Regions from separate parts of the Thermophagus sp. OGC60D27 genome, predicted to be linked through region 2. Evidence: riboswitches for the same ligand, from Rfam matches in the RefSeq annotation. Region 2 holds a riboswitch; each other region holds the start of a gene.
The links. Region 2 has a riboswitch for thiamine pyrophosphate ahead of thiM (hydroxyethylthiazole kinase). Riboswitches for the same ligand answer to the same signal wherever they lie in the genome.
Positions count from the first base shown of each region.

Region 1: linked by a shared signal. The riboswitch ahead of ACT29H_RS08800 (sulfide-dependent adenosine diphosphate thiazole synthase) and the one ahead of thiM (hydroxyethylthiazole kinase) in region 2 are both predicted to bind thiamine pyrophosphate.
Region 3: linked by a shared signal. The riboswitch ahead of ACT29H_RS11675 (TonB-dependent receptor) and the one ahead of thiM (hydroxyethylthiazole kinase) in region 2 are both predicted to bind thiamine pyrophosphate.

Region 1 covers NZ_JBQTGH010000006.1:104,328-114,881, forward strand. The annotation lists gene ACT29H_RS08770 (DUF4249 domain-containing protein) at 1-311, opposite strand, end outside; gene ACT29H_RS08775 (hypothetical protein) at 330-959, opposite strand; gene ACT29H_RS08780 (hypothetical protein) at 1,016-1,624, opposite strand; gene ACT29H_RS08785 (hypothetical protein) at 1,804-2,595, opposite strand; gene thiC (phosphomethylpyrimidine synthase ThiC) at 2,907-4,181, opposite strand; gene thiE (thiamine phosphate synthase) at 4,178-4,783, opposite strand; partial or broken gene ACT29H_RS08800 (sulfide-dependent adenosine diphosphate thiazole synthase) at 5,147-5,815, opposite strand; TPP riboswitch at 6,010-6,105, opposite strand; gene cobA (uroporphyrinogen-III C-methyltransferase) at 6,128-7,408, opposite strand; gene ACT29H_RS08810 (NADPH-dependent assimilatory sulfite reductase hemoprotein subunit) at 7,672-9,369, opposite strand; gene ACT29H_RS08815 (assimilatory sulfite reductase (NADPH) flavoprotein subunit) at 9,506-10,554, opposite strand, start outside.
Region 2 covers NZ_JBQTGH010000006.1:222,226-232,779, reverse strand. The annotation lists gene ACT29H_RS09280 (NUDIX domain-containing protein) at 1-228, shown strand, start outside; gene ACT29H_RS09275 (SAM-dependent methyltransferase) at 293-997, opposite strand; gene pyrB (aspartate carbamoyltransferase) at 1,455-2,363, shown strand; gene pyrI (aspartate carbamoyltransferase regulatory subunit) at 2,409-2,873, shown strand; gene ACT29H_RS09260 (MGH1-like glycoside hydrolase domain-containing protein) at 3,042-4,424, shown strand; gene ACT29H_RS09255 (TenA family protein) at 4,478-5,164, opposite strand; gene thiD (bifunctional hydroxymethylpyrimidine kinase/phosphomethylpyrimidine kinase) at 5,221-6,030, opposite strand; gene thiE (thiamine phosphate synthase) at 6,256-6,900, opposite strand; gene thiM (hydroxyethylthiazole kinase) at 6,897-7,691, opposite strand; TPP riboswitch at 7,786-7,883, opposite strand; gene ACT29H_RS09235 (dipeptidyl-peptidase 3 family protein) at 7,906-9,864, opposite strand; gene ACT29H_RS09230 (acyl-CoA thioesterase) at 9,937-10,356, opposite strand; gene ACT29H_RS09225 (SDR family oxidoreductase) at 10,499-10,554, opposite strand, start outside.
Region 3 covers NZ_JBQTGH010000008.1:209,890-220,443, reverse strand. The annotation lists gene ACT29H_RS11675 (TonB-dependent receptor) at 67-2,502, opposite strand; TPP riboswitch at 2,556-2,648, opposite strand; TPP riboswitch at 2,791-2,886, opposite strand; gene ACT29H_RS11670 (tetratricopeptide repeat protein) at 3,394-6,429, shown strand; gene ACT29H_RS11665 (TonB-dependent receptor) at 6,502-8,259, shown strand; gene speA (biosynthetic arginine decarboxylase) at 8,285-10,177, shown strand; gene argS (arginine--tRNA ligase) at 10,484-10,554, shown strand, end outside.

The DNA.
Region 1 (10,554 bases), 120 kb from region 2:
TATATACATCCAGCTTTAGCTGAATGATTAAATAGATATACCCCCTCCTCGGTTTCCTGTGGCAAGTCTAGCAGAGTGTTGTTTTCCCAAAGGAGAATTTCAGCACCTGTGATGGGGACAAATGCCTCCGTTGAATTGGGCCTGCGCGTCCATGACAGGGTTACTGAAATGGTACTGTCAGCAGTGATTATGGCATTAATAACAGGCATGGGTGCTTCCCGGGGAAATTCTCCTTTATATTCACTGGTACAGGAAAGCGTTAAATTCAGAGACAATAGAAACAGGATAAAGGATAGGGGCTTGCCAGGCATGTACATGTACGCTATTTCTTATTTTAGAAATTTAAACAACGGGATAACCACACCTACCTCAAAACGTCGGCTGTAGCCTTCTGTTTCAGCACCAAAAGACTCACTATTTGAGGGTCCGTTATCTCCATAATACGAAGATTGAATGGGCTCATAGCCGTATGAATCTGAAAGACCGAAATAGTAGCGGGCATAAATATCGGCCCATTTGAAATGTTTTAGTAAGCCGGCAGAAAGTTCAACATTGAAGTTTGACTTTCGGGACCCAAATAATGCATATTCCCACCTGGGTCCTACCTGTAAATTAAAACCTTTGTATGCCATAGAGTTAACAAAGGTATTCATGGAAAAATAGAAAATAGAGCGGTCTATGTCACTAAAATTAGTTAAATAATCATCCGAATAATCCAATGGCAATTTACCTATTGCCGGTTCAATTTGAAAACTTATCACTTTAATGGCCGGAATATGGAATGAATATCCCAATTCCCATCCGGAACCCTCACTGTATTGAATAAACTCCTGTTCTTCGTCCGATTTTAATTTGGTATCACTAAATGTGGTTGAAAATTTTATTCCCGAGTGGGGTTGGGCGCTTAAAGCTGAAAAAATATAAAAAACATAAATTAAAACAAATGCTGCTCTTTTCATAATTTGTTTAATGTGATAATATTAGTTTAAAAAAACGGCTAGAATGTAGTTCTGTCCTAAAAATCAATTGAAATATTTGTGTTTATTAAATTCATTTTTTGAAAATTGGACTTTGTATCAAAAATTAGCCTGGGGCCTACATCAATTTGGATATTCTTCATGTTCCCCGATAGGCCGGCACCTGCTTCCGTTTGCGGAAATAATGGATTCATTATTGCAAAACTGCTTTTTTGAGATTTGCTGAAGTCCCAAAGTCTTTGTCCGTATAAGAAAAGACTTAAGTGGTTGTTGAATGCATACCGGACCGAAGACTGTATGCCATATTGCATTGCCGGACGCAGTGATTCGGGCGTGTCAATGCTTAGAAGGCTACCGCCTAAAGTAACGGTTAGCTTATTCACCGGCTTAAACACTATATCGCTTTTGAAGTGCTGGTAACCGCCGAAGGCAGGGTAATGCATGATGCTTCCGGTATTCTGAAAATAAATTTTACGGACATCGGATATGGAATCCAAAGTAAAGTTTGTAAACGTCCAGTTCCGTTGGAGACGGATGCCGTTGTGTTCGAAATATGGATTTAATAATTGGTTTTCTTGTTGTAATGTGAGTGAAGGAAGTTGGTATTTTAAAGGTATGTTTATATTCGGTTTGGGGGCAATACCCATTTCCCTGTTTGATTGAGACAAGCTAGGTTGACAAAAAACTATTCCAGTTATTATAATTAAAAATGGCCGATACATCATTGACAATTGTATTTCTGGAATTATGTTTATTCTATAAAACAGCATCTGAAATATAACAAAAATTATTCCGAATGCTTTCAGATGCTGTTATTATTTGAATATTACCAAGAGAAAATACATTTATGGTCCTCCCCTACGCCCCGATTCCACATTTCAAGATAGTTAGAACCTCGCAATAGGTTAAACATTGTTCCTGATAGAATGTCATTATCGGTTGCAAAATAGCCAGGGTCGTTTGGGCTATAACGCCAATAATATTTTGTCGAATAAGAGACCCATGCAAAGAGAACCTTTTTGGAATGTGTAACTCTTACATAGTTGTAATTACTTTTAGGGTCATTAACTGTCAGTTGGATATTCATCTTTCTTTTATCGTGCTTTTTGGAACAAGAAAAAGTGGAAACGCTTTTTAGTGTCGTTAATTTTTCTTTAGTAGATACTATTGTTTCATTGCCAAGCTTGAAAATTCCGTCTTTGTTTGCTACTGTAAGATAAGGGGGCACGACTTTTGGTTCTATGCTATAATCTGGTAGGCCATCAATAGTCCCTCCGGGGATAAATACTTCATTTTTATATGTATTTATGAATTCAAGAATTGGCGCCTCTGACTTAGCATTATTTACTACTTCTTCATATTCAGAGAAAATTTCGTCATAATAAATTTGGTAACATTCAAATCCTAAAGAGTCTTGCCAAGCAGTGAGCTCTTCTTTTGATTTTTTCGAATTACTAAGGATTAGATTGTTTAAAACACTTTGGTTTTTTATTACAAGAATTCCATTATCAACATATACATCGGGAATTTGTGTTTGCACATCCAAATCTTCTGTTTGGCTACAAGATGTAAAAATTAAGAAATATCCAATAATTAATACAATTGATAATTTTTCCATTTTGTTAGATTTAGGGTTAATAAAAAATAGTTGAATCAATTCTTACAGTATTGTTTGCCATTAAAATAGTAAAGTTGTTATGTTTTCATAGGCACCTCCTTTTATTTGAGTTTTTAGTAAAAGAAAAGTTATTAAATTCAAGTGTTTTATAACTTTGTTATTGCTCTTATTATACAAATGTATAAAATTGTGTTTAATAATACGTTCTGTTAAGAAAATTATTTTGGAAAATAATTTTCTTATTGTATTTAAATTGCTTGTATTAATGCGTTTTTTAGGAATAATTAAAATCGTTCAGTGCTGAAAATTTGTCAAACCACCTTATCATTTTTCACTGCACAAAGATTTCCGCACATGGTACAATGGTCTTCCTCGCTGCTTTCCGATTCAATTTTACGCTTTCTGGCCATTTCTGGGTCAAGAGCCAGTTCATACATGGTTTCCCAGTCGAGGTCGCGCCGGGCCTTGGACATGAGGTAATCTCTTTCACGCGCACCATTAATTTTATTGACCACATCTGCGCTGTGGGCAGCAATTCGACTGGCAATGACGCCATTTCGAACATCTTCGGCGTTGGGAAGACATAGGTGTTCGGCCGGCGTGACATAGCAAAGGAAGTCGGCACCATGTATAGCCGCTACCGTCCCGCCGATGGCTCCAACAATATGGTCATATCCCGGGGCCGAATCGGTGGTTAACGGTCCCAAAACATAAAAGGGCGCCTCATGACAAACTCTCTTCATCAGCTTCATGTTCATCTCTATCTGGTCGAGCGGCATATGTCCCGGTCCTTCTACCATGACCTGAACGCCTTGTTCTCTGGCGCGGTCAACAAGCTCGCCCAGTACCAGCAGCTCGGCAATCTGGCCACGGTCGGTAGCGTCGGACCCGGCACCGGGACGAAGGCCGTCACCAAGGCTAATGGTGACATCATGTTTTTGACAAATATCCAGGATTCGGTCGTATTGTTCGTATAACGGATTTTCTTTTTTATTTTCCAACATCCATCGTTTAAGTATGGCCCCGCCACGGCTAACGATGCCGCATACTCTCTTGTCGTTGTTTAGAAAGGATACGGAGGCTTGCGTCACACCGCAATGCAAGGTCATAAAGTCCACACCGGCCTCGGCCTGAAATTCTATTTCGCGGAAAAGTTCTTCCGGCGTCAAATCAGCTATGCTTTTCCCTTGGGCCAACAATCGTGTGGCAACGCTGTATATGGGGACAGTACCTACCATTACCGGAGATGCTTTCAATATTTTGTTTAGGATAAGTTTTAGATTGCCCCCGGTTGAGAGGTCCATGATGGCATGGGCGCCATATTTAACGGCAATATCGAGTTTTTTAAGTTCTTCGGAAAGGTTACAGTGTTTTTCCGATGTGCCCAGGTTGGCATTTATTTTGGTCGTCAGTCCGGCACCAATACCATGGGGTTCAAAATGGTGATGGTGGTTCTTGGGTATGACGATTCTTCCTTCGGCTATCTCGTTGCAAAGCCATTGAGGATCTACCTTTTCGCGCGCAGCTACAATTTTCATTTCCGGGGTTATTTTGCCTGCACGGGCATAGTGGATTTGTGTGGTCATGGAATTAGTTTTTGAATTTGTTTCAAATTTGTTTCAAAGTCGGTGGTTTGCATAAAGTGACGAACCATGGCAATGTTTTGGGCACCTGCAGCAATTACCTGCCCAATGTTTTCAGGGAAAATACCCCCAATGGCAACCACCGGAACGTCAGATATTGCAAGCACCTGTTCCAATTGGTTTGTGCCTACGGGCGGGTCAGGTTTTGCTTTGGCATTGGTGGGAAATATCGGTCCAAAACCAATATAGTCCGGTTCTTGGGCTAGCGCTTGCCTTGCCTGTTCCAGGGAATGGGTGGATAGACCAATCTTCATGGGGCCTACAATTTTTCTGGCTTCGGAAACAGGCAAATCATCCTGTCCCAGATGCAGATAGTCGGCCTGACAAAGCAGGGCAATGTCGGGACGATCATTGATGACCAGACTGGTAGTGGTTCCACGGGTTATGGCTCTTAAATCACGGGCAATTTTCAGAAGCTCCCGGTCGCTCATCTCTTTTTCCCTTAGTTGCAACATGGCAACCTGGTTTTGTACGCATATTTCGGCAATGGTCGTATGCGGTAGCATCGGTTTGGTTAAAATCACATAAACACCATAATTTTTCATCCGTATAAAATTTATCTAAGTTATTGGCCGGATGAAACTCGCATGACCTAAAGTTTATACATGTTCTTATTGTTGCAAATCTTCTTGGTCATGGTCGTTTCATTGGATTTATTTATTTGGATTGCCAATTCACACCGACGATGTAAAATGAGATGATTGGGGAGATTGGATGGTCAGGGTGGTTGAGAAAGCGACATAAATTGGGGTATTTATATATAAACAAGAAGTTTACAATATTTAAAAGCAGCCATCTCCCCAATCAAAAATTACCATATTCTTAAGTGTTAAAAAAGTCAATCATTAACCAAAAACTAGTGACTAAACACTAATCACTAACCGCTAATGACTATTGATTATCAACTTTTACCCGTTGACTTTTTCCGGAACTTTAGATTCTTCAGAAAGTCTTTGAGCTATTAATTCTGCTACTTTTTGTCCGGAAAGGAGCATACCCCCGAATATGGGCCCCATACGATAGCTGCCGCTGGTTCCGTTGGCGGCCATTCCGCAAACAAAAAGGCCGGGAAATACTTCTTTGGTGTTTTCGATGGTTGTTTTTTCGGCTTCTTCTACCGCCAGCGAACGTTCTCCCATGACTTGTCCCGAAGGGGTATTTAACTGGATATCGTTTTTGCGGGCTACGGTATGCACTATTTCACAGTCGTGGCCTGTTCCGTCGATTACGGCGTTGGCCATAATAATCAAAGGGTCTACATGAAGCCCTTCGCGATGTACCGGCGCCCAGTTGACAACCAATCCACTCACTTTATTATTGTGAAATACCACATCTTCTATGGATGTGCAATTAAAGATGCGGGCACCGGTACGGGTGGCATGATAGGTGAGGGCAGAGGTGGCATGTACCGAGTCCACTGTATAGTAATCATCTTTGTATGGATTGCTTTCGATGCCGAGTTCTTCAAGGATGGGCAGAGCCTCTTTTTGCACAATTATTTCGTTAAACATCATGGCACCGCCCCACATGCCTCCACCGGGGGCTAGCTTACGTTCAAAAACAGCCACTTTTTTGCCTGCTTTTGATAATTAATAAGCGGCAATAAGTCCCGACGGCCCACCGCCGGCAATGGCCACATCAACGGCCAGATTCTCTTTTAATTTGTTGAAGTAGGAATCGATGATTCCTGCTGATACCATTTGTTCCATAGTTTTATGATTATTAAAGGATTAATCAAAAATCTATGGAGTGCGGTACTGATAAAGGTGAGCATACGATAAAATCTTTTCCCTTCGCAGGCATTATCCTGATCAGGTTCAATGGGTATGATCTCAGCCTGTTAAGTAAGGCACCCCGTAAATTGGATTTCAAAAATAGATAATATATTGTTAAACTGCAAAAATGTGCTTCTTTTTCTTTTCTGTTCTTGGTGCAATTTCTTCAAATTCAGGCATCTTTTTTACAACCTGTCCTACTATTATCAATAGCGGTGTTTCTTGTAAAAGCGGATGTTGACATAATTGGTCGAGTTGCGATATTACTACTTTTGATTGAGGATTGGAAACATTACTTATGAGTGCAACCGGGGTATTTTTATTCCATCCTTTTTTTATCAGTATGTTGGAAATTTCGCATTGTTGTCGTGCTCCCATATAAAAGACCAGAGTACTGGCCTGGGGTAATTCCCGTTCGGCAATGTTATGTCCTACACAAAATGCTACGGAAGAACCTATCTCCCGATGGGTTAATGGAATTCCATATTGAGCTGCGGCAGCAAAAGCACTGGTTATCCCCGGCACAATTTTCACATCAATATTGTTTTCGGCCAGAAATTGAAGTTCTTCTCCGGCCCGACCAAAAATAAGAGGGTCGCCCCCTTTTAGTCGCACCACCTTTTTCCCGCTCAAGGCGGCTGATACCAGTAGCTGGTTGATTTCTACCTGTTGAATATGGTGTTGTCCACATCGTTTCCCCACGGCTATTTTACGGGCCGGATAGTGTTCCAGAAACCTGGAATCGACCAGTGCATCATGAAAAATAATATCCGCCGCCAAAAGGTAGCGATGGGTTTTCAGCGTCATTAATTCCGGATCACCGGGACCAAAACCGGCCAGAATGACTTTGGGAACGAATGGTTTCTGCGAACGATCCCTGTTTTTTTCTCCGTTAAGAGATGTCTTTTCCAATGATAGATAACCTGTTAAGTCGGGCCCGGAGTTTTTTTTTATGTTTTCCCGAATCATGATCGACTGTTTCACGTTTTTCCCATTTGATCCGACGGCTATTGTTAGATCCTCCTCCTGGTAAACGGCAGGAGAAATGAAATCACTGAGGCGGGGATTATCTGCCAGATTCACAAGAATGTTACGGGCATGGCAGTGTTCGCGAATTATTTCATTGGTATGTCGGTTGTCGGTGCATGCATATACCATGAAAAAATCATCCAGGTCGGAAGGATCATAGCTTTTATGGATGATATGTATGTTGTCGATTTCCAGAAAGGCAGGATCGATTTTTATTCCGATGACTGTAATGGATACATTGAAACGTCGCAAACTTCTGACTTTCGACAGGGCAGCTTTGCCGGCACCCACTATTAATAGTTTTTTGCCGGTTACATTTACCGATATGGGCAAGAATTCTTGTTGTTGATGCTTGAAGTTGTTCATGGCTCTTGGTTTTATGTTTTTGATGATTGAGTATGGCTTTTGGAGGGTGGAGAAAAATTCAAATACATTTTTATTATACTATTGAATCAAAAAAATGATGATGTGTAATAAAACCAGCAAGGGGTATCTGCATTTCTTTGAAATGATTTTCCCCTTTGCATTCATCTGTCTGAAAGAGATTGGATTGTTGGTTTTAATCTGATTCTAAATGTGAATCACCTTTTAATAAACATAGACTATTCACTTCCTTTCTTTCGGTTTGATCAATGTCTGAAATCTTTTCCCTGAACCGTTTCGGAAACATATTTTTTTCTAATTACGAAATCGCCAAAGCTTTCATGGGAATTTCTATTTTGGGCATAATCGGCAATTAGGGGTCGAAGTGTTTCAATAATTTCTTTTTCCGTAAGCGTTTCCCGATACAAAGTATTTAATCTCGTTCCCTGTTTGTTGCCCCCCAAATAGAGGTTGTAATGGCCTATTGATTTGCCGATCAGTCCTATCTCGGCCAGGTAAGGCCGCCCGCAACCGTTGGGGCATCCGGTCATACGAATGACGATCTCTTCTTTCAAAAGATCATATTCTTGCAGAATGGTTTCTATCTTCCCGATCAGTGTCGGTAGATACCTTTCGGCTTCGGCGAATGCCAATCCGCAGGTGTTTAAGGCCACACAGGCGATGGAATTCTGTCTCAATCCGGAAAGCGTGGCCGGCCATACGCCATATTTTTTGAGGATGCGCGCCACCTTTTCTTTTTGAGAGGTATTCGCAATAATCAGGTTTTGATTTCCGGTTAGAATAAATTGGGCATCGTCAATGTTTTCAGCAACTTTTCGCAGAGCTGTTTTCAAGAGGAGAGAGGGGGTGTCCTTCACTCTTCCTCCTTCCACAAAAAGGTTGAGGCTCCATTTGCCGTCGATACCCTGTTTCCATCCGTAGCGGTCGCCATTGCGGGTGAAACGATAGGGGCGGGGCGCTTCAAGAGCAAAACCCAGACGGGTATTCAACTCATCTTTGAACCACTCTATTCCGCGATCGTCAATGGTGTATTTAAGTCGTGCTCTTTTACGGTCTTGTCGATTGCCGTTTTCTTTCTGTATCAAGACAATCGTTTCGGCCACTTTGAGCACCTGATCCGGTTGGCAAAAACCGATCACATCGCCCAGACGAGGATAGGTTTGTGGATTCCCAAAGGTGGAACCCATGCCGCCGCCCGCCGTGACATTAAACCCGGCCAATTTGCCCTTTTCTTCTATGGCAATGAATCCCAGGTCCTGAGAGAAGACGTCAATGTCATTGTAAGGCGGAATGGCAATGCCTATTTTAAACTTTCGTGGCAGATAGGTCCGTCCGTAAATGGGTTCAATTTCTTTCTTTGAGGATGCCAGCAATTGTTTATCCAGCCATATTTCATGATAGGCGGTAGACTGTGGTGTCAGATGACGGGATAATTCGCCCGCCAACTGATAAACACTTGCATGGAGCGGTGATTCGGCCGGGTTGGCGTGCGACATCACATTGCGATTCACATCCCCGCACGCGGCAATGGTATCCAGCAGGACTTCATTAATGCCTTGCAGGGTGGGTTTCAGATTTCGCTTTATGACGCCATGAAGCTGAAAAGCCTGACGCGTGGTGAGTTTAAGGGTGCCGTTGGCATAACGGTCGGACAGCCCATCCATTTGCAGCCATTGCTGGGGGGTGGCGATCCCCCCGGGAAGCCGCACTCTTATGAGGAACGAAAAAGCCGGTTCCAGCTTTCGACGTTTCCGATCTTTTTCGGTGTCCCGGTCAAACTGTTGATAGATGCCGTGAAATTTGGATAACTGAGTATCTGATTCCGCTATGGCACCCGTCACAGGATCGGCCAAACTCTCGGTGAGCGTTCCACGCAGATAGTTGCTGTCGTATTTGATCTTTTCCAGTTGAGACAATTTGCTCCAGTCAATTTGGTGGTTCATTGTTTTCGTTTTTCGTTTAGAGTTTAGATTTCATCGTTCACAGTGGGGCGTTTTGAGGACTATAATTGTAAGCGAATGACGGTAAACCGATGGCTGTTGTCTTTTTATTCTCCCCTTCTGATGTTTATGCTTACATTCAATAAACATCTATTCTGAATCGTTTTTGACGTTTCAGTTGCTGAAGATAATCTTTGGCTTTTTCGGGCGTCATGCCGCCCTGCTTGCGGATGATTTCGGTTAGGGTGTTTTCCACATCTTTCGCCATTTTTCGTCGATCGCCGCACAAATAGATGTAGGCCCCGTTTTTTAGCCATTGAAAGAGGTTTTTTTGTTGTTGTAGGAGTCGGTGCTGAACATATTGCTTTTCTTTGCTGTCGCGCGAAAAGGCCAAATCGATTTTTTCCAGGACACCTTCTTTCAAGTATTTTTGCCATTCAGTTTGGTACAGAAAGTCGGATGAAAAGCGACGATCACCGTAGAAAAGCCAGGTGTTACCATTGTGCCCAAGTGTTTTTCGATGTTGCAGGAACGCACGATAGGGGGCTATTCCCGTTCCGGCACCGATCATAATTACGGGGTCACCGTTTTCCGGCAGCCGGAAGCTGTAATTTTTTTCGATGTAAATCAAAAGTTGATCTCCCGGCTCCACCTCTTCTGCCAGGAAGCCCGAACAAGCGCCGACTCGTTTTCGGCCTTTGTGATGAAATTGAACTTTGGAAACCGTGATGTGTACCTCTTCGCCCACTGCTTCCTGACTGGATGAGATGCTGTAAAGCCTGGGGGGGAGAGGTCTCAACAACTGAATCAGTTCCTCTCCTTTTATGGGTGCGGGAAAGTCATGAATCAGATCCAGCAGGTCGTGCCCATACAGCCAGCTATCAAGCTTTTCTTCATTCTCGATAAGGGATTTCAGTGATTCATGATTGGTGTGTTCGGCATATTTTTGCAACACCTCTCTGGTTAAGACGGTTATTTCATAATGATGTCGGAGGGCTTCTTCCAGTGTGATTTCTCCCACATGGGTATTAAGGGTTGTGTCGCCTTCCAGACCAAGCTCCGACAGTATATCCCGAACCAGTCCCATCGGATTTCTGGCCAGCACGCCCAGGGCATCGCCCGGTTCATAGGTGAGACCTGATCCTTCGAGCGATATTTCCAGATGGTATACCTCTTTGTCCGATTCGC
Region 2 (10,554 bases):
AAAAGTAAAGTGGAGAAAGAACTGGTCTTCGTCTTTGCGATATATCATGAAGGCACGCTTCATCCTCATTCGGAGGAATTGGATGGCGGAAAAACGTGGACCTTCGAAGATATTGAGACAAGTATCGGTAAAGGTGTTTTTACCCCCAATTTTGAAGAGGAATATCGAAGATATGCGAATGGGTTGAAGAAGATTAGAAGTGAAAAGTCTATCGTCGAATGGAAATAGTTACTAGCTCGTTATTGATAGTTTTAATTCTGTGGGTTAGGGAGTCGGTTACCGGGCATTAATCCTATCCCTGAATTAAAAATATCGTTGGTTTCTTATGCAAATCGGGTACCTTTCCCTTCCAAGAAGATACCGAACGGGTCTCGATGAATTCATCCGGAAGTGTTAGGTTGCAGGCAATGCATAACAACGTATTGGGATGACAATTCCCTATAATATCTTTTACCAGGGCATTGTTTCGATAAGGCGCTTCGATAAATAACTGTGTTTGTTTTTCCTTTATGCTTCGGCTTTCCAGATGTTTAATGCTTTTAATGCGATCATGTTTGTCGATGGGTAAATAACCGTTAAAAGCAAAGTTTTGACCATTCATCCCGGACCCCATCAGCGCTAGAAGAATGGAGGAGGGGCCCGTCATCGGTACCACTTTAATCCCTTTCTGGTGAGCCAGTTTGACAATGGCAGCTCCGGGGTCGGCAATGCCCGGGCAACCGGCTTCTGAAATGATCCCGATATCATGGCCGTCGGCCAGTGGTTGTAAAAAAGATGAATATTCACGGGGACCTGTATGTTTGTCTAGGGTGAAAAAGGTGGAATGATCTATATCCATCTGAGGATCAAGCAATCTTAAATAGCGTCGTGCCGTTCGGATGTTTTCTACTATAAAATAGCGTAATCTTCCCGTTAAAGTTGCCACTTCGGAAGGTATCGTTAAAGGATGATCGGGATTCCCCAAATGGGTGGGTATTAAGAAGAGCTTACCTTGCATGATTTTCAATTTTCGACAAAAATAGCGATTTTGCATTGCCCGGGAAACATTATTTTTTGTGGTTTTCGGGATGTGTGCCGCAATACTTCATGTATATATGGAATAAGCACTCCTGAAATTATTTCCTTCCCGGCACGAAATATTAAAAAGAAAATCGTTGGCATCACGAAACAATTTTTAGCTTCATTCCCGATCAACTACAATAAAAACTTTACGTTGTAGAAAAAAAGATGTAATTTTGATGTTTGAAATGTTGAGATGTCAAAAAATAGAAAACACACGAATGATTAGGGGAAAACGAAGGAGTCATTTTTCTCTTTGTCAATGTTTATTTCGTTCCAATGATATTATTATTTGCAGACCTGGTTTTTTTAAGCCGGGTCTTTTTTTGTGCCTATAAGTAAGAAGGACAGAAGAAGAATTACCTGATTAATTATAAAGTAAACCCATGCAAAAGATGAAAAACCGGAGCTTAGTCTCTATTAATGATTTTAGCCGCGAAGAAATACTTCATGTTTTGGACGTGGCAGAAGAGTTTGAACGTAATCCCAATCAACGGCTACTTGAAGGTAAAGTGGTTGGTAGTCTTTTCTTTGAACCATCAACTCGTACGCGTCTAAGCTTTGAAACTGCCATTAATCGACTGGGAGGAAGGGTGGTTGGTTTTTCCGACTCGGCTTCTTCTTCCACCACGAAAGGGGAAAGCTTAAAAGATACCATCCAGATGGTAAGCCGATATGCTGACCTGATTGTGATGCGCCACCCATTGGAAGGCAGCGCCAGGTATGCTTCAGAACAATCACTGGTGCCGGTGATCAATGCCGGTGATGGCGCCAATCAGCATCCAACCCAAACCATGCTCGACCTGTATTCCATTCGTAAAACACAGGGATCTTTGGATAATTTGAATATTTTCATGGTGGGAGACCTCAAATACGGCCGTACCGTGCATTCTCTGTTAATGGCCATGTCTCATTTTAATCCTACCTTTCATTTTGTATCTCCCGAAGAGTTACGTATGCCTCGTGAATATAAACTCTTCTTGGAAGAGAATGGAATTCCTTATTATGAACATGGTGAGTTATTGGATATCATTGATGATGCAGATATTATTTACATGACCCGGGTTCAGAAAGAACGGTTTTCCGATCCCATGGAATATGAAAGGGTGAAAAATGCTTATGTACTCAGAAAAAACATGCTCAATAATACCAAAGAAAATATGCGTGTTTTACATCCGCTGCCAAGGGTGAACGAAATACATCCGGATGTGGATAGTAGTCCGAAAGCTTATTATTTTGATCAGGCTCGAAATGGGGTGTTTGCCCGAATGGCACTCATCGCTGTAGTAATGGGATACAGGTAGTAAGTTTTAAAATTACAGATTAAATTATCAGATTAAGATACTATTATGGTACACGGTAAAGAATTAAAAGTTAGTGCTATTGAAAATGGCACGGTGATCGATCATATCCCCACCGACAATTTATTTAAAGTGATTAAGATTTTAGATCTCGATAAAACGACCAAACAAGTGACCTTCGGTGCCAACCTCGATAGCAAAAAGCTGGGGCGGAAAGCCATCATTAAAATTTCTGAGGTTTTCTTTGAAGATCATGAGATCAATAAGATCTCTTTGGTAGCACCACAAGCGAGACTGAACGTCATCAAAAATTATAAAGTAGTAGAAAAGAGGGATGTTACCATCCCCGACACCATCGTGGGAATTGTGAAGTGCTTTAATCCCCAATGTATTACCAACAATGAAATGGTTACTACCAGATTTAAGGTCATCAATAAGAAAGAGGTTGCTATGAGGTGTCACTATTGTGAGAAGATTACGACTCAGGAAGAATTGAAGTTTGTGAATTCCTGATCAGAAATAAAACATTAATGGGTAGGGTTGGGGATTTTGTTGTATATTTTTGAAGCCTTAGTGTAAAATGTAACTTGTTGTTTTGCTAACGGGTAGCATAGATGATTTCTGTTATTGAACAGGTTTGAGTTGATGAAATTTCTTTTATTCATGTAAACATATTTTGGTATGGTAAGAACAATCTTTCTCATAGTATTCTTGATTGGCATTTTTACAAAATCAATGGGCCAACTGCCTGCACCTACGCCGGAGAACATTGAAAAGTATAAGCAGATATGTAGGAAGTACATTTACAAAGAGATGAAAGGAATGTACCGAACATCCGGCGGATCCTTAAAATACCCATTCCTGGCTCCGGGAAGCAATCAATACCTTGATATGCTATGGGATTGGGATTCTTGGCTCAGCAATATAGCCTTGCGGCAAATTTTGCTCGAAAATGGGAATGAGAAGGATCGCATTGAGGCCCTCCAATATGAACAAGGGTGTGTCTTGAATGCTTTGAGTTATGGCGGAATGGATGGTTGGATTCCCATTTGGATTGAACGAGATGCCCCCAGTCGAGAAGAAATGTTAAAGAAGCGAAATCCCTGGAAAAGTAATATGCATAAACCAACTCTAGCTCAGCATGCCGCTTTTGTGGTTCAAAATATGAATGGAGATGCAGAGTGGTTACGGGATGATTTTTACTTCTTGCAGGCTTTTGTTAGTAAATATCTTAATTTTCATCGTCATGCGGCCACGGGACTGATGTATTGGGAAACGGATGAAGCCATAGGGGTCGACAATGACCCCAGTACCTTTTATCGGCCTTATGGCAGTTCCGGATCTATTTTTCTCAATGCGCTCATGTATAAAGAGTTGTTGGCGATTAGTTACCTTGCCGAAAGGCTCAATCTCCCGGATATCGCAAATTACTATAACCGAGAGGCGGATCAATTGTTGAAAAACATCAGAGAACATTGCTGGGATCCTCGTGATGGGTTTTATTATAGTGTTGATCTGAATTTAAGGCCCATAGAAAAACCGGATATAGAATCTCTTCAACCCGGGGAGTTATACCTCCACGTTGGTCAACCACGAACGTATGATTGCCTGATTCAACGGTTCAGTATCTGGAGTGGGTTTATGGCGATGTGGGCAAATATAGCCACGCCTGAGCAAGCGGAAATAATGGTAAAGAAGCATTTTCGCGATACTACCTCCTTTAATGCCCCGGCAGGCGTTCGTACTCTTTCTCCCTTGGAAAAAATGTATGATGTAAGAGCCAGTGGAAATCCTTCCTCGTGGCTTGGGCCTGTGTGGATTAATGTTAATTATCTTGTTTTTAGAGGACTGGTCAATTATGGCTATGATGATGATGCCCGGGTGTTGGCCGAGAAAACCATTCTGCTTTTAGGACGGGATTTTGAACGCTTTGGCGCTTTGCATGAATATTACCTTCCCGATAATGGAGAGCCAGTATTAAATAAGGGATTTCAAAATTGGAATTTCCTTGTCCTTAATATGGCTGCTTGGCTTGATAAAACAACTGTTGTAACGGAATTTTAAAATCTTTTTTAAAGGTTTGGGAAACACTGTAGAGTAGTGCAGTGACAGATCATTTATTTTTTGTTCCAGGCTTCTGAAAAAAAGGCGAATTCATATTGGATGCTTTTTTGAAAGGCCTGGATCATTTCTTCTGTAAGTGTCTGGTTGATTCCTTTCATGATTTTTTCCACTATAGATATGTAACGAGCGACATAACGGCCATATCTGGGGTCAGCGTAAGTCTCTAACCATAATTGATAAGGATTGTCTTTTACAGCTTTTGATCGGATTCGTGTCCCTGCCTCATGATAAACCCAAAAACAGGGGAGAAGAGCTGCGACGGCTGATTCATATGAACCTGTAAGGCATACTTCGGTGAGATAAGAAGTGTATTGATGACAAGCTTTTGACATCTTTTGCGGACGTTCAACACCAAACAGAGGGAACAATTCCCGGTGAAGGGTTCGTTCTATTTCCAAACCATCGGTGGCCATCTGGAGAAAAAAGGTGAAGGCCTCCCGGTTTTCAGATCTCCCGGCCAGAATCGAAAAAGCGCGGGCATCCTTTTCTATATAAAGCATGTCTTGGGACAGATAGTGCCGGAAGCATTCGAGGGGGAGGGTTCCTTCCGAGAGCCCTCGCCCAAAGGGATGATCAAAGATCTTGTTGATCATGCCAAAACTAATATTCCACATATACGCCGTATGCGGTCCGGCAGGAGGGATGCTCAAAAACCGGGTGCTTTCTTTTTTGTCCTTCATCTGAAAAAAGTCTTTCTGGATAATGGGTGGTATATATCCAATGGTTCTCTTTGAGTTTATGCCCACCACCGGAAAAAATGATGCACCGGGCCGTGACCATGTCCCGTTTTGTAATCTTTACCTGCCTGAATGGCTTGATCAATATAGTTTTTCCCTTTGCCCACCGCCGATTGGAGCGTCTCCCCTCGAGCCAGAAAGGAGGCAATGGCAGATGAAAGCGTACATCCTGTTCCGTGCGTATTCATCGTCGTGATTCGCTTTGAAGGGAATGTGACAATTTCATCCTTTTCTGCATCATACAAGACGTCCATGAGCGTTTCATCGCTCAGATGACCGGCCTTGAGCATCACCGAAACAGATTGGTTACAGGAAAGGCTGCGGGCTGCATCGGGCAATTCTGATTGTGCCGTAATCTTCTCTCCCGAAAGGATCGATGCCTCAGGAATATTGGGCGTGATGATGGTGGCCAGCGGCAGCAGCTCCTCTTTCAGCGCTTCGATGGCTTCCTCCTGCAACAGTTTGTCGCCCGAGGTGGCTACCATGACAGGATCTATCACCAGTCTTTTTACTTCATATTGCTTTATCTTTTTTGCTACCAGTCGTATCACCTCGACCGAATGGAGCATTCCCACTTTTACGGCATCAGCACCGATATCGGTGAGCACGGCATCGATCTGTTTTTCAATCGTGGCGATCCTCACCGGAAATATGTCTGTTACCCCTTCGGTATTTTGTGCTGTAATGGCTGTTATGACCGACATGCCGTAGCACCCACAGGCAGAAAAGGTCTTTAAATCGGCCTGAATGCCGGCGCCACCTCCACTGTCACTACCGGCTATTGTTAGTGCGGTTTTATGTTTTTTCATTGGTATGTTTTTTATCTCAGTTATTGGTATGGTAGAATTCGTATGACAAAGAATTATACCTTGCTATTGTGGACAATCTTTGGTGTTAAGTGTATCTGTTTCCGGGGTTGTGGGATAGATGTTTGATATGTAGGGTATAGTGATTTTTGCAATCGATTATACCTGCCTCCCAAAACCCGGAACCTCGAAACCTAAAATCCGAAACCGGGAATCAGAAACACCCTTCTATTTTCTTTTCCGTCCTCGATCGATCTGTTTTAAGAGCTCTTGGGCGGCAGTATGGGGATCTCTGGCCGAACAAATGGCCGAAACCACCGAAAGCCCCTCCACACCAGTGGCCATCACCTCGTGGGCATTCCCTTGATGGATGCCCCCAATGGCCACCGAAGGATGTGAGGAATGCCGGGCTATGTCAGCCGTTCCCTGCAACCCCAAACCTTTCTCCAGTTCTTTTTTGGTGGGCGTGGTAAACACCGGACTTATACCAATATAATCGATATCGGCCCGGTTGGCCTCTTCCAGTTGATCCATCGATTCGACGGATAAACCAATAATCTTATCCGGCCCCAACATCTGACGAGCCATCTGCCAGGGCATATCGTTTTGTCCCAGATGCACCCCATCGGCATCGGTGGCCAGCGCTATATCCACCCGGTCGTTGACGATCAGCGGAAGCTTATGGCGTTGCAATATTTTCTTAACGCTCATCACTTCCTGTATAAATTCACGGGTAGTAGCCTCCTTTTCCCTTAACTGTACCATGGTGACACCCCCTTTAAGTGCATTTTCCACCACCTCTGCCAGGGGCCGTCCCAACGATAGGTCTCTGTCTGTTACCAGATAGAGACGCAAATCAAAAGAGGTTCTCATAGCTTTAAGGATTGGTTAAGGTCCTCTTGATTCAGAGCGTACAGAGCATCCAAAAAGTGCATCTGAAAAGAGCCAGGCCCTGCCGCCATCGATTCCGCTTTTTCCCCGGCTACCGCCATGATGGCCATGGCCGATGCGGCACCGGTCAGGGCATTGTCACTGACCGCAGCAAAAGCCCCTGTTAATGCCGAGGCCGTGCATCCCATCCCTGTCACTTTGGGCATGAGGGGAATGTGGTTTTGAATTTGAATAACATGGGTTCCGTCGGTGATGTAGTCGGTTTTCCCGCTGATGCTTATCACCGCCCCCGTTTCGCGAGCCAATGTCTTGGCCATGCGAAGTGCCACGTCCGAAGATTCGGTGCTGTCGACCCCTTTGGTGCGTACATCACTGCTGATGAGAGCCATAATTTCAGAAGCGTTACCACGAATGATGGTCGGATTACAGGCTCTGATCAATTGATGACAGGTCTCGGTCCGAAAAGAGGTGGCGCCAGCTCCCACAGGATCCAGTACAATAGGTATTTTTCGTTCCCTGGCCGTTTTGCCGGCTAATAGCATTCCTTCTACCCATTGCCGGCTCAGGGTTCCAATGTTCAAAACCAGGGCAGAGGCGATGCCGGCCATGGACGCCATCTCTTCCGGGGCGTGGGCCATCACCGGACTGGCACCTACCGACAGCAAGGCATTGGCTGTATTGTTCATGACCACGAAATTGGTAATGTTGTGAACCAGGGGCGAGGTGGCCCGCACCTTACGAAGAAGGTCTCCTGTAATTTGTGGTGTAATCATTTCACTTAATATTTTGGGGTTAAAAAAAAAGCTGTTCTGCACGAGGCAAAACAGCTTTAAATGATCTACTATGTCCTAAATGGTATGTGGTATCTCATTCAAACGACTGTTTCCCTACGCTGTTATTACACATATCAGGTTTAAGGGTCTGTTCTCAGCCCCACTCAAGGTGGAGCACCCCTAACAGTGTTTCGTTACAAATGTAACATTTTTTCTATAACCAGGAATGTTCTCCGGCGTATCGCATCATCTGTTCATCATATTTCTCGCCATAATCCGGAATGATATCGGTAATATTGCCTTTATCATCCGTTACGGTACGGAATCGCGGGTTGACAAAGCCACTATAGGGGGCAAGGTTCAGTTTTTGGTAGCGGTTCAAAACTTCTTTATGAAGTTGCTTATCCACCTTCACCCCATAGGTTTCTACCAGATGGCGAGCTGTTTCAAAGTCGCCTTCCGACTTGACGCGTTGAATTTCTGACAGTAAGGTGGCAAACAGATGCCGCAAGGCGTCATAATCATTGATGATGAAAAAGGTTTTGCCATCTTTCATTTTCTTTTCTATCACCTTCTCCGTTTTTCCTTTTTCGTAGCACCAGGCGGCAATAAGCTGGCGATTGCGCATATGGGCTTCTTCAATATCCTCGCCGGGGTTGATACGTGTTAGCTGAGTCATCAGTCCGTTGCGGATATAGTTGTCGTATTCGGCTTTATAAGCCTCCCGGTCGGGCAGTAGATTCAGTTCCACCACTTTCTTATCGGCCATATAATAAAGGGCAAACAGATCGGCACGCGCTTCTTCTATTACGGCGCCATAAGCCTTTAATTCATTGCCCGAGACACCTTCCAATAACTGCCCGGAACCATGTCCCAAACATTCATGAAGGTCGGTATGCAGGTTGCCCGAGATAAAACCATATTGATTATATCTGTCAATCTCTTCCCGGGAATAACAAAACTCTTCCAGAAAACCTGTTCCTTTGGATGCCTGATCGTAGGCATAGGTGATATTTTCAATGGTGACCGACTTGGAACCATACTCTTTCCGAATCCAGTCGGCATTGGGGAGATTGATGCCGATGGGCGTATGAGGAAAGCAATCGCCCCCCAGCATGGCGACGTTGATCACTTTGGCGGTAACGCCCCGAACCTTTTTCTTTTTGAAGCGGGGATCGACGGGTGAATGATCTTCGAACCACTGGGCATTGGCACTGATGATTTCGGTGCGGCGGGTGGCTTCACGGTTTTTAAAGTTAACCACGCTTTCCCAGCTCCCTTTCAATCCCAGAGGATCCCCATAGGTCTCAATGAATCCGTTAATGAAATCCACCTGCGAATCCTGATCGGACAGCCATGCTATATTGTAGTCATTAAATATCTTGAGATCCCCTGTTTTGTAAAAGTCGATTAACAGCGAGATCACCTTTTTCTGTTGGTGGTTTTCGGTTACCGTCAAGGCTTTTTGGAGCCATCCCACAATCTTCTCTATGGCGGGCGAATACATGCCGCCTATTTTCCAGACTTTTTCTTTAAGTTGTCTTCCTTCTTTTACCAGTTGCGTGTTTAACCCGTGAGATAGGGGCTCCCGGCCATCCGACGCCTTAAGGGAAGCATAATAAGCCTCCGCTTCTTTTTGCGATACACCGCTGTAATAGTTGTTGGCAGAGGTGGCAATCAGATCTGAGTCGTTTTCCTGATTAACCCGTTTGGCATCTACCTCGGGATCGAACAACACAGGAATGAGCGTTTTTAGCAAGTCGTCAACGGTTTCCCCTTTTTTTAAAGGCAACAATTCGGCAGGAATGCTTTTGACCGCTTGTTGGAAAAATGCTTCACCAAACGTCGGCGTTATTTTCAGGGTGGAGTAGTGATGATGAATACCATTGGAAAACCACACCCGCTTAAGATAGACCACCAACTCGCGAAAATCTTCCGATGAGCGGTCGCCGGTATAGTGTTGGTAGATGGCTTCCAGTGTTCGGCGAATGGTGAGATTATGCTTATAGTTCTGGTCAAACAGAATATCCCGGCCTTCAATGGCCGCCTGCGATAAATAGTAGATGAGTTTCTTTTGTTGCAGCGACAGCTCCTCAAATCCGGTTACGGGATAACGAAGAATGCGTAGGTCGGCAAACTGCTCTACGTAGTATTGAAAATGATCTGTTTTCATGGTGTTACTCTGTTTGTAGGGAAACGATTAAGGGCCCTCCCGTCACGGCATCGTGAATGCCCGGGGCAGGCCTTAGTGCCCATGCGTTTTAAAGAAAGGGGCAATTTTATCGGCCAGAAACGGCGGAATGCGCGTTGGTCGTCGTGTTTGGGCATCCAAAAAAGCCAGTACGGTTTCACCCTTTACCAACAATTGTCCCGATTGATTATATATATTGTATTGAAACCGAATCCTGGATGTGGGAAAATCTTCCACGTAGGTCTCGATGGTCAGTTCATCGTCGTAACGGGCCGACCGCAAAAACTTAACATGCAGTTCGGAAAGCGGCAGCATAATCCCTTGCTTTTCTATTTCGCTGTAGGGAAGTCCCAGGTGCCGGAACATTTCGGTACGTCCCACCTCAAAATAGGCCGAATAGACTGCATTGTTGACAATCCCCATCTGGTCGGTTTCGCCGTAGCGCACTCTCAGTTTTGTTGTATGCTTTAACATGATTATTGCAATATGGTGAATTCTTTTTTCTTTTGGAAATAAACAAACAGGCACCTATATCCTGCCCATTGTAGGAGCAGGGTGCCGAAAAAACGGGTAAAACCATTGCAGATGCATGATTTCGACCCGGCCATGTGAGTGCTTACTTAAAGGGAGAGTCCGGTTCTTTTGCCATGTGGTGATACGATAACTTTTCGA
Region 3 (10,554 bases), on a different contig from region 2:
CCGTTCAGTAGATTCTAAAAATAAATCCGGCTCCTAAAGGGCCGGATCTATTTTTAGCTTCATTTTTTAAAACCTTATCACGACCTGCCCCATATAATACCGTCCGGCCATGGGGTAATAGTAGGCCCAGGTGTTTTCAACACCTTCTTCATACCAATTACCGCCGTAAGCATTACTTTCGTATTCATGGTCCAGCACATTATGAATGGTAAATTGCAGGCCGATGCTTTTAAATGGTTTGGGATTCAATGTCCAGTTGAATTGTATGTCATTTACCAACCAGGCATCCAGTTTACGGTCTTCGCTTTCGGTGTTGTCGAAATACTGTTCGCCCACATATTTGCTCAGCAACCCAACGCTTAGGCCGGATGTCAGATCAACCGTCAGGTTACTGCTGCCAACAACTGAAGGTGAATAAGCAATTTGTGTATCTCCCAAAGGTTTTATTACCGTTTCGGTAATCCATTCTTCCTCGCCGTTTACTATTGTTGGATAGCTGTTGGTCGATGTTTCCACAAAATCGTAGATGATGTTGCGGCTGAGGGTGAGGTTCATATCCCAATGTAACCATGATACCGGATGAACCGCTGCAATAACTTCCACTCCGGCACGATAACTCTCATCCACATTGGTCAGGATGGGATTTCCCACATTACTTTTTTCACCCGTTGGTATCAACTGATCTTCGTAATACATGTAATAGAGGTTGATGCCACCCGAAAAGGCCGCCGATTCATATTTATAACCCGTTTCAATGTCGTAAAGTCTTTCCGCTTTTGGGGTAGCTTCCCGATCCAGGTTGGCATCCTTAAAATTGGTGCGGGTGGGTTCCCTGTTGGAGATCCCCGCAAAAGCATAGATGTTGTGGTTCGAGCCGGGGGTGAGGTAAAACCCAACTTTGGGATTAAAGAATTGGAAATCATGTTCCTGATCCAGTGACCGCAGGTCGTCGTCCATTCCTGACATATCATAGTTGATGCCACGGTATTGCATGTCCAAAAAGAGCCGAAGGAGTGGGGAAGCTTCCCAGTCAAACTTGGTAAACAGGTTGTGTTCGGTTTTCGTGCCGTTGTTGAAGTACCACTCGTAATCTTTCTCGGTGATTCCGGCATAGCGCATCCAGATGATCCGCCCGAAATGATCGCCGTCATATCGGTTCCATCCCCCACCAAAGGTCAGGCTGGACTGACTTGATAATTTTAAATCGCCCGAAAGCGTTGCGCCGTAAAAGTCATTTTCCATCCATTTCCGGCGTATCAAGTCACTGGTCTCAATGGTTTGAGCAGAGATTTGAATGGGTGATATCCCGTAATGATTTAAAGAATCCTTTTCTTTATACTGTTCATAAAAACCTTCGCCACGGGTGTAGTGAAGCGCTGCGGTGAGATGCAACTGTTGCCCTGCTGCCCAACTGTAAAATAATTGGGCATGTGTCTGTTTGTAATTGTCGGTTTGGTCGTCATAGTACTGTTCATTGCCCAACTCATCGGTATAGACGCCGGCAGGATTATATCGCCGGTCGGTTTCCAGCATTTCCTGCGGAACGCCCCACCAGCTGATACCTGTTTGTTGGTCACCATGAAGGATTATCATCTTTAAAAAGCTGTTGTCGAAATGCATGGTGCCACCCAGGTAGAGCGACTGATGATCCGAGAAAGCGTTTTTGATGTATCCGTCACTTTTTAGACGTGAATAGCGCCCTTCAAAAGAAAATTTTTCATTAATAAGTCCTGTGCCAAAGCGAATGCTGTTTTTAAAAGTATTGAAAGAGCCGGCAGTTGACGTTATTTCGGCGTAAGCCCGGGGATCGCTCGTGGTGGTCTGAAAGTTTATGGAAGCCCCGAAGGCTGCAGACCCTTGAGTGGAGGTTCCCACCCCCCGTTGTATCTGAACGTTTTCTACCGAATTGGCGAAATCGGGCATGTTGGCCCAAAAGACAGCTTGACTTTCCGAGTCGTTCAGAGGCACCCCATTCATGGTTACATTAATGCGGGTAGGATCGGTCCCGCGTATTCTGAGGTTGGTAGACCCCAGCCCGATGCCACTTTCGGAGGTGGAGACCAGCGATGGGGTTAATTTCAGAAGTGACGGAATGTCATTTCCCACCCCGGCGCCCCTGAGGGCCTCACCTGCCAGATCGGTATGTGCCACCGGTGTTTGATGACCGGCACGATAGGCCCTTACCACCACCTCCTCCGTCAAGTGGGATGCAGCTTTCAGGGTGATCTTCAGGTGTTTGGTTTTTCCCGGATCCACCATTGCTTGCCAGGTTTCGTAACCCATAAAGGAAACTCGGATTTGGACGGTGGGGGATGTGATGCCCGAAAATTGAAAATGTCCATCACGGTCGGTAACGGTTCCATGGTTTCCCGGATTCATCACTACGGATGCCCCGGCAAGGGGTTCCTGATTCTCAGAGTAAACGATACCCTGTAACATTCTTTGTGAAAACGTCTGGGCCGAAAGGAAGATCAGCCCCACTAAAAGCATTAATTTTTGCATAACAAAGCAGTTAATGTTTAACAATTAAACCATAAACTGCAATGGGAAAGCTTTTGAAGATATCATACATTCCCTTACCGGCATTACCCGGTCAGGTTCAAAGGGTATGATCTCAGCCATTTTTATTGGCACCCCATTGTAGTTGAATTTAAGGCAGAAATGAAAAGGTAGAAGGGCTTGTTTTGATTATATTTTTTTGTGTTTGGTTGGTTTTATGTTGCACAATAAACCTTGCCCATCTTTATCCTTTGCGTTTCTGTGTGCTATGAAAATTTGGGGATGAAAAATAAAAGGAGAGCGCTCATTTCCCTGCGCCGGCATTACCCGTATCAGGTTCAATGGGTGTGATCTCAGCCTCCTATTTGGGCACCCCGTGGCGGCAAATATAGAAACATTTAATTAAAAAAAGAGAACGCGATCTTAAATTATTTTGTTTTGGTGTCGGAAGCTATGGGCTTTGGGCTTCTTCAGTCGACTCCATGGAGATTATACAGACGATTGAGTCGACTGCAGGCAAACGACTGAGTCGACTGCAGGCAAACGACTGAGTCGACTGCAAGCAAACGACTGAGTCGACTGCAAGCAAACGACTGAGTCGACTGCAAGCAAACGACTCAATCGACCGTACAGGTTTTATTGTATTTTAATCTTTACTTTAAGATTTCCAATGAAGTAGAAAATACCATAACAGCACAAAGTTTATTATTAGGGGTGTGGCTAATTATTTTCCGTCTATTTTTCTCAAGTTCGCTTTAAATAATAAATTATCTGGAAATACACCAAATTTTCTCTATTTTCGTTGTTTGAAATAGTCTGATCAGGACAAAAATAGAATCACTCACATTGAGCCGATGGCTCAAAATTACGATTACATCAATATTTTGGAATATCATGACAAATCTTCGTATACTTTGGCTATTGCTGTTGGTTATTATTGGCGGCCATTTTTCAACAGCTCAACAATCGTATGACAGTCGACAACCTGATCGTCTGTTTAACGAAGCTCTGGAACATTACCGTAACGGTAGGTATGGAATAGCACGAAGTATGTTTGCCGACATACAGGAGATGTTTAGCCCAGGACAGAGCAATTTGAGAGCTGAATCGGCCTATTATTTGGCCATGGCCTCCTCTCACTTAAAGAATGAGGATGCTCAGGATCTTCTGGAGTCTTTCCTTGTTGATTTTCCCGAAAGCGGAATGCGGCCCTATGTTTATAAACGTTTGGGGGATCTGGACTATGAGGCGGGAAAGTATCGCAAAGCATTACGAAATTACAGATATGTAGAGGCCCGTAAACTGAATCGGGATACCCGTTACGACTTTAGGTTCAAGTCGGGCTATTGCCATTTTATGGAAGGAGAGTATGATCAGGCGCTTCCGGCCTTTTCAGAAATTCGCAATGTGGAAGGTCAATGGTGGGGCGCCGCTAATTTCTATTATGCCCATATCCAGTATGAGCAGGGCAATTATAATTCGGCATTGAAAATTTTTGAACAACTGAAAGATGAACCCGGATTTGGAGACGAGGTTCCTTTCTATATTGCACAGATCCATTATTTGCAGGGAGCGTATAAAAAGGCGATTGATTATGGGATGCCGCTGATTGAAGAGGCAGAAGGTGTCAGAAAGGCCGATATGGCACGTGTGGTGGGGAATGCATGGTATGCGCTTTCGGATTATGAGAATGCTGCTAAATATCTTTCCATGTCCGTTAGTCTGACCGAGGCCCCCCCCCGGCAGGATCTGTACCATTTGGGAATAAGTCTGTACCACTTGAAAAAGTATGAGGAGGCAGCAGAAGCGTTAACCCAGACTACCCTTGAAAAAGATGCCCTGGCTCAGAATGCCTATTACCATTTGGGCGATTGTTATTTAAAGATTAATGAAAAAGAGAGGGCTCGCACCGCTTTCGGGGCTGCTTCGGAATATGAATTCGATAAAGTGATTACCGAAGAGGCCATGTTTAATTATATCAAATTAAACTACGAACTGTCCTTCTCTCCTTTTAATGAGATTATCGACAGCTTCATGGAGTTTATTGACCGGTTTCCCAACAGTACCTATTTGGATGAAGCCTGGCAATATTTAGGACAGGCGCTTCTGACCACAAGAAATTACCAGCAAGCTCTTGAGGCTCTTGAGAAGGTGAAAAACAAAACGGCAGACAATTACCGGGCGCTCCAACGAATTGCTTATCATCGTGGCCTTGAGTTGTTTACCAATTTGCGCTTCGATGAAACCGTCGATATGTTGCAATACAGTCTGAAATATGGTGAGTACAATCGTGATTTGAAGGTGAAAGCCAGATATTGGCTTGGGGAAGCATACTATCGTTTGGAAAAATTCGATAAAGCCATCGAGAATTATGATATTTTTATCCATACGCCCGGGTCTTATTCTTTGGATGAGTTTAAAACCGCCCACTATAATATCGGGTATGCCTGGTTTAAGCAAAAGAATTATTCTCAGGCAGCTTCCTGGTTCAGAAAATATGAGAATCTGATGGGCAGTCGCCAATCACCAATGCTTGGAGATGCCCTAAATCGCATTGGGGATTGCTTTTATATGCAACGTGATTTTGATCGGGCCATCCATTATTACGATGCGGCTGCCAATGTGCCGGGGGCTTCGGCCGATTACGCATTGTATCAGAAGGCTTTTGCGCTTGGATTGGTGAAAAACCACCGTGGCAAGATTGAACAACTGCAACAGCTGGTGAATCGTTTTCCACAATCGTCCTATGTGGATGATGCGTATTACGAAATGGGACGATCTTATGTGGCACTGAATGATTTACCTACAGCCATCAGAATGTACAAGAAGTTAAAGGAGGAGTATCCTCGTTCCAACTTTTCCAAAAAGGCCATGTTGCAGCTGGGACTGGTTTATTACAATAGTGGAGATCTGGATCAGTCGCTGGCCTTTTACAAACGTGTGGTGAATGAGTTCCCCGGTACCCCGGAGGCAGAAGATGCTTTGCTGGGAATTAAAAACATCTATCTGGATCGAAATGATGCCGATGGATATATCAACTATACCCGTCAGGTGGGAGGCTTTGCAAGTATCGACAAACGGCAGGAAGATTCCTTGTCCTATATTACCGCAGAAAAACTTTATATGCAGGACAAGTGCTTGCAGGCCATAAATCAATTCGAAGCCTACCTGCGCAACTATCCTAACGGACGGTTTGTGGTTAATGCTCACTTTTATAAAGCAGATTGTCAATATCGCAATCAGGATTTGGAAAATGCACGTCGCTCCTTTGAATTTGTGGTTAGTCGACCCGGAAACATTTTTATGGAAGATGCATTGGTGAGTATTGCACGTATCAGTTTTCAACAAGAGCGCTATAGTGAAGCCCTCGGTTATTATGAGCGTCTGGAGAATGAAGCCGATGAGGAGGATCTAAGAAGGGAGGCTCTAATCGGTCAGATGCGCTGTCAGGTTTATCTGGGCGAACGACTTCAAAATGTTGCCCGACTGGCCGAACGGATATTGGCCGACCCCAAAACTTCTCCGGAAGTGGAGCGGGAAGCCCGTTTCCGAAAGGCGGAAGCCCTTCTGGAACTGGGTGAAAAGGAGTTGGCACTGGCAGAATTCCAAATCTTGAAAAAGAATACCAGTTCACCCGAAGGTGCTGAAGCTCGTTACCGTGTCGCCCAAATCCTGTTCGATCAGGGTAACAAGGATCTGGCAGAAAAAGAGATTTTTGATTTTGTAAACGTGGGTACGCCTCACCAATATTGGATGGCAAGATGCTTCCTTTTGTTGTCCGATATTTTTGAAAGTCGGGGGGATCAGTTCCAGGCTCGTCAGTATGTGGAGAGTTTGCTCGAAAATTATAAAAATAGAGATGATGATATTCGCGAAAGGGCAGAAATGCGCCTGAAGGAACTTAAAGATCAACAGGGAGCCGGAGAGTAGTAATATCTTCGGCCTTTGGTGATGATCATATTTCTGTTATCTAATATCTAAATATCTAACGATCTGTTTTCTATGAAGTCCGTCAATATAATTATACTGTTTTTTACCCTTTTCGTTTTCGGGGTAAATGGTTTGGCTCAGGAATCTTTAACCAAAGACGTTCGGGTGCAAAGAGAATATGTTCCTACCGTATTTGATGCCATGAAAATTAATCAGATGCCCGAAAGGGAAGATACCATCGATTTTAATCCCCGATTCGGGTATCAATTATCGGTGCATCCTTTGTCCGGAATACCGGAAGTGTCACCGTTAAAGGCCGCCGCTCTGGCTCGTCAGCATCCGCGTGATCTTTACTCTTCCTATGTGAGGGGAGGATTGGGAAATTATCAATTGCTTTTCGGTGATATCTTTTACAATATTACACGTAATGAAAAATTTGCTTTCTCCATTGGGCTGCAACAGGAATCTTCATGGGGTGATTTGAAACTGGAAAATGATCGTTCGGTGGATGCCCCGTATCACAATACCAATGGGGGATTGTACATGCGACATTTCTTTGATGACAAGACGCTGGAACTGGATCTGGATTTTCATCGTTTGGCATATCGTTATTACGGCTTTCAGACCATTGACCCCGCAGCTGTGTATAATGTTTTTTTAGGAGATGGGACGAGTCAGGACGTGGTAGGTGCTAATCTGATCCCGGATGACAAACAGCGTCAGACGGCTTTTGATCTTCATTTTGGACTTCATGGTCAACAATCCGACTTGAATGACACTCGTTATCATTTAAACTTTGATTACGGTGGGTTCAATAATCGGACTGGCGTAGGAGAAAATAGCTTTTCACTGGGCGGCGATTTGTATATCCCTTTTGGAGCACTCTCGCTGAAGGTGGATGGAGCCGGGATTTATCGTAAGACAAATGTGCCGGAGGAGGATGAGAATCCTGAACTATTTGATTTTGAGGAGAGAGACCAGGTCTTTTTGACAGTGAATCCCAAAGTGGTCTTCCCGGGAAATAAATTGAAGGTAGAGGTGGGGTTAAACCTTACGGGTGAGTTTTCAGACTCGGAGAAGTTTTATTTGTCCCCGCATGTACGTGGCGATTTGATCATAGCCGAAGGGGTGGTTTCAACTTTCCTGGGCATGACCGGCCAGGTGCATCAGAACAGCTATCGCGATATTATGGAAGAAAACCCGTTTGTGTCGCCAGATGTACTGGTGCAACCTTCGTTTACCAATATTCGTGGATTTGCCGGGGTAAAAGGCAACTTCAGCAGTGCCACCTCTTTTACCGCTCGTCTCGATTATGAGTTTATTGAAGATGAGTACTTCTTTGTCAATCGTTTTTTTCTACGGGATGAAAGTGTTGACGATTGGGCGATGAGTAATCTTTTTGACGTTCAATACGATGATGCCACCTTGCTCACCCTTACCGGTGAATTTCTTATTCGTCCGGTACAGGAACTGGATATTATTCTAAAAGGGGTCTATTACGGTTGGACATTGGATAACTTTGATTATGCCTGGCATAAACCCGAAATGGAGTTGGGCATACGAGCCGGCTATACTTTCAATGAGGAATGGCGTTTTGATGCATCCTTTAATGTGATAGGAGAACGAAAAGCTCTTAACTCTTTGCAAGATGGTGATATTAAAAATCTTAGCTCGGTGGCGGATTTTAATTTGAGTGCAAATTATCAATTTAATAAGCGATTGCATTTTTTTGGCAGAATTCAGAATATATTTGCATCCAAATTTTATCCTTGGGCCGGCTACCCCATGCAGGGATTTAATGCCAGGGTAGGGGCCGGTTATTCTTTCTAAAACTTTTAAGAGGATCGCTGTCGAAATGAGAAAATGGCGTATTGAAGATTCCGAAGAGCTGTATAATATTAACGGCTGGGGAATCAATTTCTTTTCTGTCAATGAAAAAGGAAATGTTGTGGCCACACCACGCGGAAAAGGCGTTGAAGTGGACCTCCGAGAGTTGGTGGACGAACTGACTCTGCGCGATGTTGAAGCGCCCATGCTTATCCGGTTTCCGGATATTCTGGATAGTCGTATCGAGACCATGCAAAACTGTTTTTGCAAGGCCCGGGAAGAGTACGATTTCAAAGGCCAGAATTTTATCATTTATCCCATTAAGGTCAATCAAATGAGGCCTGTGGTAGAAGAGATTGTGGGGCACGGAAAAAAAGTGAACATTGGACTGGAAGCCGGTTCTAAACCGGAGCTACACGCCGTTATTGCCACCAACACCGATAGTGATTCTTTGATCGTATGTAACGGTTATAAGGATGAGGCTTATATTGAACTGGCTTTGCTGGCACAGAAGATGGGACGGCGTATTTTTCTCGTCATTGAGAAATTTAATGAGTTGAAGCTTATTACGCGTCTGGCACGGAAACACAAAATTCGTCCCAATCTGGGCGTACGTATAAAATTGGCCAGTTCAGGCAGTGGTAAATGGGAAGATTCCGGCGGAGACGTCAGCAAGTTTGGGCTTACCTCCAGTGAGCTGATCGAAGCCCTCGACTATCTCGAGACCAATGAAATGAAAGATTGCCTCAAATTGGTCCATTTCCACATTGGTAGTCAGGTAAATAAAATTCGTCGTATCAAAAATGCCCTGAAAGAGGCCTCTCAATTTTATATCGAGCTTCATAAATTGGGATTTAACGTGGAGTTTGTAGATATAGGAGGTGGACTGGGCGTCGATTATGACGGTACCCGATCGGCCAACAGTGAGAGTAGTATCAATTACAGCATTCAGGAATATGTGAACGATGCTGTCTATACAATGGTGGATGCCAGCAATAGACATCATATTCCCCATCCTAATATTATTACCGAATCGGGACGTTCTCTTACGGCTCATCATTCCGTCCTTATTTTTGAAGCGATGGAGGCTACCTCTGTACCTCAATGGGACGATGAGGATGAGATCTCGGAGGAGGATCACGACCTGGTGAAAGATTTGTATGCTTTATGGGATACCCTTAACCAGCCCAAAATGCTGGAAACATGGCACGATGCTCAGCAGATAAGAGAAGAAGCGCTCGACAGGTTTAGTCTGGGACTCATCGATTTGAAAACCCGTGCCCGGGTCGAACGATTGTTTTGGTCCATCGCCCGTGAAGTGCATCTTATGACCACCAAATTGAAACATGTTCCTGATGAGTTGTTGAATCTTAGAAAGCTGCTGGCAGATAAATATTTTTGTAATTTTTCCCTCTTTCAATCATTACCGGACAGCTGGGCCATCGATCAGATCTTCCCCGTGATGCCCATTCACCGACTGAATGAACGACCCGACAGGGTGGCAACCCTGCAGGATGTCACCTGCGATTCGGACGGGAAAATTGACAATTTTATTGCCACTCGTAACATCTCGTATTATTTACCGGTTCATAAATTACGAAAAGGGGATCCGTACTATATCGGTGTGTTTCTCGTTGGGGCTTATCAGGAGATCCTGGGCGATATGCACAATCTCTTTGGAGACACCAATGCCGTGCATGTCTCGGTTTCTGAAAATGGCTATAAAATCGATCAAATTATCGATGGCGAAACCGTTGCAGAAGTACTGGAATATGTTCAATACAGCCCCAAGAAACTGGTTCGAACCGTCGAAACATGGGTGACATCCTCTGTTAAATCCGGCGTTATTTCTGCCGAAGAGGGAAAAGAGTTTTTATCCAATTATCGGTCGGGCCTATACGGATATACTTATTTGGAATGAAACGAGCTTGAGATTGTTGGTCTCAACAGGAAATTAATTAAAAAGATTAAGTCGTGCGCGTTTCATCCAACCAATGAAACGGGTAATTTATTGAGACAAAAAAAGTTTGCAGATTAAAGTTTCAAAAATGCAACCTTTATTGGTATGGATTTGCGGGATTAAAATTTCCCTCTTTTATTATCTTTGCAGCTTATTTCATGAAAATACTTTAGAAGGTAGCCGAAGCTGTTTCCTTCTGACTGTTTCCCTTTGAACCTTCTTGCCGGAGATTAAGGGCATAAAAACAGACCATATAAAATTAATATAATGGGAATCGAACAACAGATTAAGGACGTCGTAACCCGGGCTATTAAGGAACTGTACGGGGCCGATTTTGA